3 regions of the Streptomyces sp. NPDC031497 genome follow, and region 1 is predicted to be linked to each of the others. Evidence: riboswitches for the same ligand, from Rfam matches in the RefSeq annotation. Region 1 holds a riboswitch; each other region holds the start of a gene.
The links. Region 1 has a riboswitch for cyclic di-AMP ahead of ACZ5K7_RS18085 (C40 family peptidase). Riboswitches for the same ligand answer to the same signal wherever they lie in the genome.
Positions count from the first base shown of each region.

Region 1 (3,243 bases):
GGCCGGCGCCATACCCGGGAAGAAACCGGTGTCGATCGGGCCCGAGACGGGCGCGGCGGCCATGGCGGGTGCGGCGGTCGGGAAGGCGCCGGTGTTGGCGGGGGCCGCGGTCGGGAACGCGCCCGTGTTCGTGGGTGTCGCGGTCGGGAACGCGCCCGTGTCGTCCGGCATCGGGAACGTGCCGGTGGCGCCCGGAGTCATGACCCGGAAGGAACCGGTGTCGCCGGGGCTCGCGGGCGGCACGGCACCCACGTCCATGGCGGTCACGGCCGGGAAGGCGCCGGTGGCGCCCGGGGTCATGATGCGGAAGCCACCCGTGTCCGCCGGGGACATGGGCTGGGCGGCGCCCGGGGTCATGACGCGGAAGGAGCCGGTGTCCGTCGCGGGCACCGCCGGGATGGCGCCCGTGTCCGTCACGGTCATCGCCGGGAAGGCGCCCGTACCGGTCAGGGCGTCGGTCTGGAAGGCGCCGGTGTCGCCGTACTGGCCGGGCATGCCGGCGGGGGCCGGCCACTGCTGCGCCGGGACATGCGCCTCGGGCGTGGGCCAGGGGGCCTGGACGGCCGGGGCCGGCTGCGGGGCCGGCGCGGCCGGTTCGAGCGCCGCGATCGCGCGCTGCCCGGTGCGCCGGGACAGCACCTCGCGCGCCTTGGCGATCTTCAGCTGGCTCTTGGTCTTGGACGTGCCCGGGGTGGCACGCTGCGGCGCGGCGGGGGGCAGCGCCTTGGGCGCGCTCGACGAGCCCGGGGGCAGCGCCGCGGGGGACCCGGCCGTCAGTTCCAGCTTTGGACGCTCCGGCAGTTCACGGACGACCTCGATGTCGCTGTTCGCGGACGGCCCCGCGGTCAGCTCCGGCCGGGACGGCCCGGAGTCCTCCAACTGGCCCAGCAGGTCGGCGGCCATGGCGCTGACGGGCCGCCGCGGGCCGGGCCGGGTGGGCTGCCGGTCGGAGGGCAGCGCCGCCGGGACACTCGGCCCCAGTCGCGATCGCGCGCCGTCGAACCACTCCCGGGCGATGCTCTCGAGGCCCGGGTCGTCACGCCGGGGCCGCTTGAACAGCGGGACACCGCGGGACCGCGAGCCCCCGTTCATCGCACGTGTGGCGTTGTAGTTCCCGGTGGCGTTCTCGGCCTGGTCGTAGAGGCTGTCGATCCGCTGTCGAACCTCGTCACGGCTCTCGGGCGCCATGGGGGTCGTGCTCCTTCCGTGCTCCGCCTACCGAGTTAGCTGTCGGGTTCGGGCGGGTCGATCCGGAAGGCATGCCCTACGGTCCTTGCCCCTAAGGGCAGTTGACCGATTCACCCCAGTGGTTCGGTTGGGTCCCCGGCTCCGGAACGCCCCGTTGGGCACCGGATTAGGCGGAGGCCGCGCGGCCCGACGGGATTCGCCGGGGGGAGCCGAGCGGCTTGCCCGTCAACTTAGCCAACTTGTGTCACTCGTGTGAAGGTTGAAGTGCGTAATGTCCGATACGTAATTGTGATGTTCGTCGTAGCGTTCGAGATCCGGCCGTGCGGGACGGTATTTCGCCCGCACCCCGATCGCCGTCGCGCGGCCGTCGCAGCGGTGCCGTCGGCTGCCCGAGGAGTTCGCTTCCTGTGAGGTCACCGTGAATTTCCGGGACAGTTGAACACAGTGGCGCCACGCCGCGTATAGGGCGAGGGATTTCCATGTCCGGCCGACCACGACACGCAGGGGAACGACCTTGAGACCCAACAGGCGCAGACGCCCGACCGGCGCACAACGCGCGACCTTCGCAGCGGTCGCTCTGATGCTCGGCGGCGGAACACTGGTCGCGGTGAACGTCTACGCCTCGGCGACCGAATCGGACCAGTCCGGGCAGACCGCCACCGCCCAGGTGCTGTCCGCGCCCACCGTCTACTGCCCCGACGTCGGCAGTCGGCTGACGGACGTGCCCGACGCGGCCCGGGCCGACGTGGACGGTGAACTCGCCCAGCTGGACCAGCAGATCGCGGCCGCCTATCAGCAGCTCAAGGAGTCGGCCGCGGCGATCCAGCAGAACCCCGGCCTCGCCGACCAGACGATCCTGGATCCGCTGAAGGAGAAGCGGTCCGAATCCCTCCAGCGCATCGCCGACGCCATCGGCCGCGAGGGCGACCGCCCCCAGGGCCTCGACGACCTCGCCGCCTGCACCCTGCGCTCCTCGGACCAGGGCGCCGGGCAGTCGGCGTCACCGCAGGACGGCGCCACACCGAGCCAGAGCGCCAGTGCGAGCGCCGGCGCCAGTGCGAGTGCCGGCGCGGGTGCCGGGATCGGCGGCCAGGGCGGCAACGGCCCCGTCGCCGCCGACTACGCCGACATCACCACCGTCCAGCCCAATGTCGCGACCCCGGCCGAGCAACCCGGCGGCTCCACCGGCACCTTCGCCTCCAGTTGCGGTGTCAACGCGAACGGCCTGTTCAACTCGGACAACGTGATCGTCGCGCCCGGTGTCTCCAACGGCGCCCACCACTTCCACGACTACATCGGCAACCAGTCCAACAACGCCTTCGCCAGCGACGACGACCTCGCCAACGCCGACACCAGCTGCGCGGATCAGGGCGACAAGTCCACGTACTACTGGCCCGTGCTGCGGCTGCAGAACGGCAAGCAGGAGCGGGACGCCGACAAGCCGGGCGGCGGCACCGAGGGCAACGCCGGGCAGATCGTCACGGCGAAGCAGGTCACGCTGACCTTCGAGGGCAACCCGACCTCCAAGGTCACCGAGATGCCGCGGCTGCTGCGCATCATCACCGGTGACGCCAAGGCCTTCGTCAACGGCCCGGCCAACGCCAACGCCTCCTGGAGCTGCACCGGTTTCGAGGACCGGCAGCTCAAGGACAAGTACCCGCTCTGCCCCTCGGGCAGTGACGTCGTACGCACGTTCAAGTTCCAGAGCTGCTGGGACGGCCGGAACATCGACAGCGCCAACCACCGCACCCATGTGGCGTTCGCCGCGGCCGACGGCAGCTGCCCCGCCGGTTTCCAGGCGATCCCGCAGCTGGTGCAGCGCATCGTCTACGACGTCGACGCACCGAGCCTCCAGGACGGCGGCCGTACCGTCCCGCTGTTCTCGGTGGACTCGTTCCCCGAGCAGCTGCACAAGCCCGTCACCGACCACGGCGACTTCATCAACGTCTTCGACGAGGGCCTGATGCGGAAGATGGTCGACTGCATCAACTCCGGCCGTACCTGCGGGGCGGGGGCCGACGAGCAGCCGCCGTCGCAGAGCGCCGAACCCGACCC
Region 1 covers NZ_JBVIKO010000008.1:627-3,869, reverse strand. Annotated here, with positions in the region: gene ACZ5K7_RS18085 (C40 family peptidase) at 1-1,188, opposite strand, end outside; cyclic di-AMP (ydaO/yuaA leader) riboswitch at 1,197-1,371, opposite strand; gene ACZ5K7_RS18080 (DUF1996 domain-containing protein) at 1,769-3,243, shown strand, end outside.

Region 2 (3,243 bases), on a different contig from region 1:
CCACGCTGTGGATGATCGACTCGCCCCCGTAGTAGATCGACTCCTCCCGGACGTACGCGCCGGGCTTCGGGGCGTGGATCATCATGCCGTCGCCGATGTAGATGCCGACGTGGCTGACGTCGTCGTAGAAGAAAACCAGGTCGCCGGGCTGGGCGTCGGCGAGGGAGACGGTGGTGCCGGCGTTCACCTGGTCGTAGGTGGTGCGCGGCAGGGAGACGCCCGCGGCCTTCCAGGCGGCCTGGGAGAGGCCGGAGCAGTCGTACGAGCCGGGCCCGGTGGCGCCCCAGACGTACGGCTTGCCGACCTGCGCGCGGGCGAAGGCGATCGCCTTGGCGGCCTTCGTCCCGTAGGCGGAGTCGGAGGACGACGACGGGGAGCTGCTGGAGGCCGACGTCGAGGAGGGCGACGCCTCCTGCTTCGCGGCCGCCGCCTGCTGCTGCGCGAGCTCGGCCGCCTCGCGTGCCGCCGCCGCCCGCTGCTTCTGCTCGATCTCCGCCAGTCGTGCCTTCTCCTGGGCCGTCAGCTGCGACAGCAGCTCCCGCGCGGAGGTCAGCTTCGTCTGGACGGTGGACTTGGCGGTCTTGAGGTCGTCCTGCGTCTCGGTGAGCGTCTCCAGGCTCTTGGCGGCCTCCTGCCGCTTCGCCATGGTCGCGGACTGCTGTGTGGTGTAGTCGTCGACCGCGTCCTTCTCGCGCGAGGTCAGCCGGCTCATCAGTTGCGTCTGGTCGAAGTAGTCCTGAGGACTGTCCGCGAGCAGGAAGGTCGCCGTGTCGGGCGCACTGGCCCCGGTCCGGTACTGGGCCGCGGCGAACGACCCCAGTTCCTCACGCGCCTTGTTGAGCCGGTCCGTGCGCTCGGCGACGTCGTCGAGCAGGGTGTCGACCTGCTTGCGCTGCTTGCCGGTCTTCTCCTTGGCCGCGTTGTACTTCTCGGTCGCCGACTCCGCCTGCCGGTAGAGGGCGTCGACCTTCTTCTCGACCTCCTCCAGGCTGGGCTTGCCGTCCTCGGAGGGTGCGGCGTTGGCCGTCTGGGAGAGCAGTGCCACGGAGGTGAGGGCGGCGGTGGCCAGGGCGGGGGTGCGTATGCCTGCTACGCGCGTTGCGGACGGACGCGACTTGCGGTGCGACGCCAACGGGGGCGACTCCTTCCGTGCTCCGCCTACCGAGTTAGCTGTCGGATTCGGGCGGTGGTTCGGAAGGGTTGCCCTACGGTCCGTTCCCCAGTGGGAAGTCGGGACCGATTCACCCCAAGGTTCGGTGTGGGTCCCCGGTTCCGGATGCGCGGCGGCACCCTGGATTCGGCGGAGGCCGTGCGGCCCGGCGACGTTCGCCGGTGGGGGTCGTACGGCCTGCCCGGCACGTTAACCAACTCGTGTGCTCTGTGTGAAGTTTGATGTGCGATATGCCCGATACATTTTCGTGACCTTGGTGTTGCGGACCGGTCGGATCGGTCGATCGGGGATGGTATGGGGTTACTTGTCCGGCGCGGTCGAGTGGTCCGCGCTCTCGGCTGACGGGCACACCCGTGTTCACGGCGTGTGATCGCTGACCGTGAGGGGCCGATTCTGGCGGGTGACCGGGGTGACTTTCCGGGGTGGGGACCGGTTGTCAGTGGGGCGCCCTAGACTCGGAGAGCGATGAGCAGCCTCTTTGACGACAGCTTCCTGGCGAGCCTCCAGCCCCCGCGCGGCCACGAGGAGGAACCCCCGCCGCCGCCCGAGGACGAGCACGTACCGGAGCCGGTTCCGGACGATCTGTTCGGCGGGCAGTTCGACGCGCCCCCGGACCGTGACGCCTACTACCGCGACGGTGCCGCCCGCCCGGCCCTGGACCCGGCCGCGCTCCTGGAGGGGCTGAACGAGAACCAGCGGGCCGCCGTCGTGCACGCAGGGTCCCCGCTGCTGATCGTGGCCGGCGCCGGTTCCGGCAAGACGCGCGTGCTCACCCACCGCATCGCGCACCTGCTCGGCGCGCGCCAGGTGCACCCGGGGCAGATCCTCGCGATCACCTTCACCAACAAGGCCGCGGGCGAGATGAAGGAGCGCGTCGAGCACCTCGTCGGCCCGCGCGCGAACGCGATGTGGGTGATGACCTTCCACAGCGCGTGCGTGCGGATCCTGCGCAGGGAGAGCAAGAAGCTCGGCTTCACCTCCTCCTTCTCGATCTACGACGCCGCCGACTCCAAGCGCCTGATGGCCCTGGTCTGCCGCGACCTGGACCTCGACCCCAAGCGCTTCCCGCCGAAGTCGTTCAGCGCCCAGGTCAGCAACCTCAAGAACGAGCTGGTCGACGAGGAGGACTTCGCCGCTCGGGCGAGCGACGGCTTCGAGAAGACCCTCGCCCAGGCCTACGCCATGTACCAGTCGCGGCTGCGTGAGGCGAACGCCCTCGACTTCGACGACCTGATCATGACGACCGTCAACCTGCTGCGCGCCTTCCCGGACGTCGCCGAGCACTATCGCCGCCGCTTCCGGCACGTCCTGGTCGACGAGTACCAGGACACCAACCACGCCCAGTACGCCCTCGTGCGCGAGCTGGTCGGCACCGGCGCTCACGAGGCGGACGTGCCGCCGGGCGAGCAGGACCTGCCGCCCGCCGAGCTCTGCGTCGTCGGTGACGCCGACCAGTCGATCTACGCCTTCCGGGGCGCGACGATCCGCAACATCCTCCAGTTCGAGGAGGACTACCCGAACGCGACGACGATCCTCCTGGAGCAGAACTACCGCTCCACGCAGACGATCCTCTCCGCCGCCAACGCGGTCATCGAGCGCAACGAGTCCCGCCGCCCGAAGAATCTGTGGACCAACGCGGGCGCGGGCGCGCAGATCACCGGCTACGTCGCCGACACCGAGCACGACGAGGCGCAGTTCGTCGCCGACGAGATAGACCGTCTGACGGACGCGGGCAAGGCGAAGGCGGGCGATGTCGCCGTCTTCTACCGCACCAACGCGCAGTCCCGTGTCTTCGAGGAGATCTTCATCCGTGTCGGCCTGCCCTACAAGGTCGTCGGCGGTGTCCGCTTCTACGAGCGCAAGGAGGTCCGGGACGTCCTGGCCTACCTCCGGGTCCTCGCCAACCCCGAGGACTCCGTCCCGCTGCGCCGGATCCTCAACGTCCCCAAGCGCGGTATCGGCGACCGCGCGGAGGCGATGATCGACGCCCTCGCCCAGCGCGAGAAGATCAGCTTCCCCCAGGCACTCAAGCGCGTGGACGAGGCGTACGGCATGGCCGCGCGGTCCACCAA
Region 2 covers NZ_JBVIKO010000006.1:53,599-56,841, forward strand. Annotated here, with positions in the region: gene ACZ5K7_RS14070 (C40 family peptidase) at 1-1,132, opposite strand, end outside; cyclic di-AMP (ydaO/yuaA leader) riboswitch at 1,141-1,313, opposite strand; gene pcrA (DNA helicase PcrA) at 1,637-3,243, shown strand, end outside.
Region 2: it holds a riboswitch for cyclic di-AMP, as region 1 does, so the genes downstream of both, ACZ5K7_RS14070 (C40 family peptidase) here and ACZ5K7_RS18085 (C40 family peptidase) in region 1, are expected to answer to the same signal.

Region 3 (3,243 bases), on a different contig from region 1:
CGGGTTCCATACCGGCACGTGTCCCTCGTCACATCCGTCCGCACTCATCCGCCCGGCCCACACCACTCGCCGCCGCTCGCTCGCAACCGCAAACCTGGACGGACACGCATTGGACACCTGGGACATATGGGGAGTCGTACCGTGGCCCCTGGAGAGGCGCAGGAGGACGGGTCCGCAGCGGTCCGCACCCTGGCCTGCTTCCTGCCGGCCCTGCTGATCGTCGCCGGGGTCTGCTACGACGTCCTCACCCCGAGGGCCTTCACGGCCGTCCCGTTCTTCACGGCAGCCCCGCTGATCGCCGCGCCCCTCACCTCGCTGCGCACCACCGTCCTGACCGGCCTCGCGTCCTTCCTCGCCGCCTTCGCCGTGCACGCCCGCTTCGACTTCGGCCCGAACGTCGACATGGTTACCGAGGTCCTCACCGTGGTCACCGTCGCCGCCCTCGCGGCCGGCATCAACCGGGTCGTGCGCCTCGGTGACCAGCGTCTGGCCTCCGCCCGCGAGATCGCCGAGGCCGCCCAGCGGGCGGTCCTGCCCGAGCCCGACGAGCGGATCGGCGGCTTCGAGATCGCGGCCCGCTACGAGGCGGCCCAGGAGGGCGCCTTCATCGGCGGTGACCTGTACGCGGTCCAGGACACCCCGTACGGCGTGCGGCTGGTCGTCGGCGACGTCCGCGGCAAGGGTATGGGCGCGGTCGCCGCCGTCGCCGTGGTCATCGGCGCGTTCCGGGAGGCCGCCGAGCAAGAGGCAACGCTGGAGGCGGTGGCGGGGCGGCTGGAGCGGGCGCTGGCCCGCGAGGGCGTCCGGCGCGGCGGCCTCGACGCGGTCGAGGGGTTCACCACCGCCGTACTCGCCGAACTCCCGCGCGGTGACGGCACGGTCCGGGTCGTCAACCGCGGCCATCCGCCGCCCCTGCTGCTGCACGGCGACGGCACGGTGTGCCCGGTACGGGGGCCCGAGGCCGCACTGCCGCTCGGGATGGCCGAGTTGGGGGCCTGGCCGGACCGGGCCGCCGAGCACGCGTTCCCGAGCGGGGCCACGCTGCTGCTGTACACCGACGGCCTCTCCGAGGCGCGGGACGCACACGGCCGGTTCTACGACCCCGAGCGGCGGCTGGCCGGCCGTGCCGTCACCGCCCCCGGTGCGCTGCTGGCCCGGCTCGCGGCCGAGGTGCGCAGGCACACCGGCGGCGGCATGACGGACGACATGGCGCTGCTCGCCGTACGACGGCCCTGAGCGCGATCACGCGGCCGTTCTGGGGATTGTCACCCTCGGTGCACGGACGAGCGCCCTCCGCATAACAGCTGAGTCACCATCAAAACGCGTGTGACTCCTGAGCTGGACAGAACACAGAGTCAAGTCGACCGTTTTTGACCGTTCAGGCAGGTAAGTCCATGCTTTGAAAGCTTAATGATCAAGGCGAACAGCTTGGAATCTGACAGCCGGGTCTATTAACGTTCGATAACGCAGCGCGGTCGTCCCAGCCGTCACCCGCGACGGCTCCGCGCGCACGCGCCGAATCCCGCAAGGGAACCGGGGAACCACCACCTTGGGGTGAATCGCACAACTACCGCCGGGTACGAAACGGCCGGTATACGCGCGTAGGAGACCTTCCCGCTCCGAACCCGTCAGCTAACCCGGTAGGCAGCGGAAGGAAAGGAGTGCGCCCGCGTGGCGTCCAACCGGCCTGCTCCGACAGCCCCGTTCGTGCCCAGCCAGCGTCAACCCGAGACCTTCGGCTATGGCGGCTACCGCACCGACGAGGGCCCCTGGGAGGAGTGGAACCCCACCGAGGAGTCCCTCGCCCCGGTACGCGGCCGGCACCGGGTCGCCAAGCAGCGCGGCGGCGGGCTCGCCCGCAGCTCCACGGTCCTCGGCGTCGGCGTCATCGCCGCCGTCGGCGCGGGCGGCATGGCCAGCGCCAACACCGGCAAGCCGCCGGTCTCCATCTCCCTGCCCGACCTGCCGTCCTCCGTCGGCTCCCTGCTCGGCGAGGGCGGTGGCCACCACGCCACCCAGACCGCGCTCAGCAGCGTCACCACGACGACGAACGCCACCGACGCGGACTCCTCCGCCTCCTCGGCCGACGCCGGTGAGGCGCTGCGCAGCCGGATCATCGCCCAGGCCGAGCAGCAGCAGACCCAGCTCGACGTCAAGGCCACCGCCAAGGCCGTGGCCGCCGCCGACAAGGCGGTCTCCGACGCGGAGGCCAAGGCGGAGCAGACGGCGGCCGCCAAGGCCGCCGACGCCAAGGAGCAGGCGCAGGCCGCCGAGAAGGCGCAGGCCGAACAGAAGCGGCTCGCCGCGCTGGCCAAGCAGTACACGCTGCCGGTCGTCTCCTACACGATCACCGGCACCTTCGGGCAGGCCGGCTCGATGTGGGCCTCCGGCTACCACACCGGGCTCGACTTCGCCGCTCCCACCGGCACGATCATCAAGGCCGTGCACAGCGGCACCGTCACGGAGGCCGGCTGGGCCGGCTCGTACGGCTACCGCACGATCATCACCCTGGACGACGGCACCGAGCTGTGGTTCTGCCACCAGTCCTCGATCGGCGTCAAGGTCGGCCAGAAGGTCGCCACCGGTGACGTCATCGGCCGCGTCGGCGCCACCGGCAACGTCACCGGCCCGCACCTCCACCTGGAGGTCCACCCCGGCGGCCAGGCCACCGGCATCGACCCGATGACCTGGCTGCGCGGCAAGGGCCTCAACCCCTGACGGACCCCACTGATCCCCGGCGGCCCTGACGACAACCCCCCGACGTCAGGGCTGCCGGTTCGGTGTACCCAGGGCACCCCGGTGCATTCCGCTTTTACGAGAACTTCGCGTTGCGTCGGCATGGGCGCACCGGCAGCCGGTGTTGAACTGAGGCATGACTGCTTCTTCCGCTTCCCGCTCCCTCCGCAAGCTCGGCGCCTCCGACCTGGAGGTCTTTCCGCTCTGCCTGGGCGGCAACGTCTTCGGCTGGACCGCCGACGAGGCCGCCTCCTTCGCCGTCCTCGACGCGTACACGGCCGCCGGCGGCAACTTCGTGGACACCGCCGACTCGTACACGGCCTGGATCGAGGGCCACAAGGGCGGCGAGTCCGAGACCGTCATCGGCAAGTGGGTCAAGGCGCGCGGCAACCGCGACGACGTCGTGATCGCGACGAAGGTCAGCCAGCACCCCGATTACCCGGGCCTGTCGGGCGCCAACATCAAGGCCGCCGCCGACGCGTCCCTGCGCCGCCTGGACACCGACTA
Region 3 covers NZ_JBVIKO010000007.1:435,384-438,626, forward strand. Annotated here, with positions in the region: gene ACZ5K7_RS18000 (PP2C family protein-serine/threonine phosphatase) at 127-1,236, shown strand; cyclic di-AMP (ydaO/yuaA leader) riboswitch at 1,504-1,662, shown strand; gene ACZ5K7_RS18005 (M23 family metallopeptidase) at 1,672-2,718, shown strand; gene ACZ5K7_RS18010 (aldo/keto reductase) at 2,873-3,243, shown strand, end outside.
Region 3: it holds a riboswitch for cyclic di-AMP, as region 1 does, so the genes downstream of both, ACZ5K7_RS18005 (M23 family metallopeptidase) here and ACZ5K7_RS18085 (C40 family peptidase) in region 1, are expected to answer to the same signal.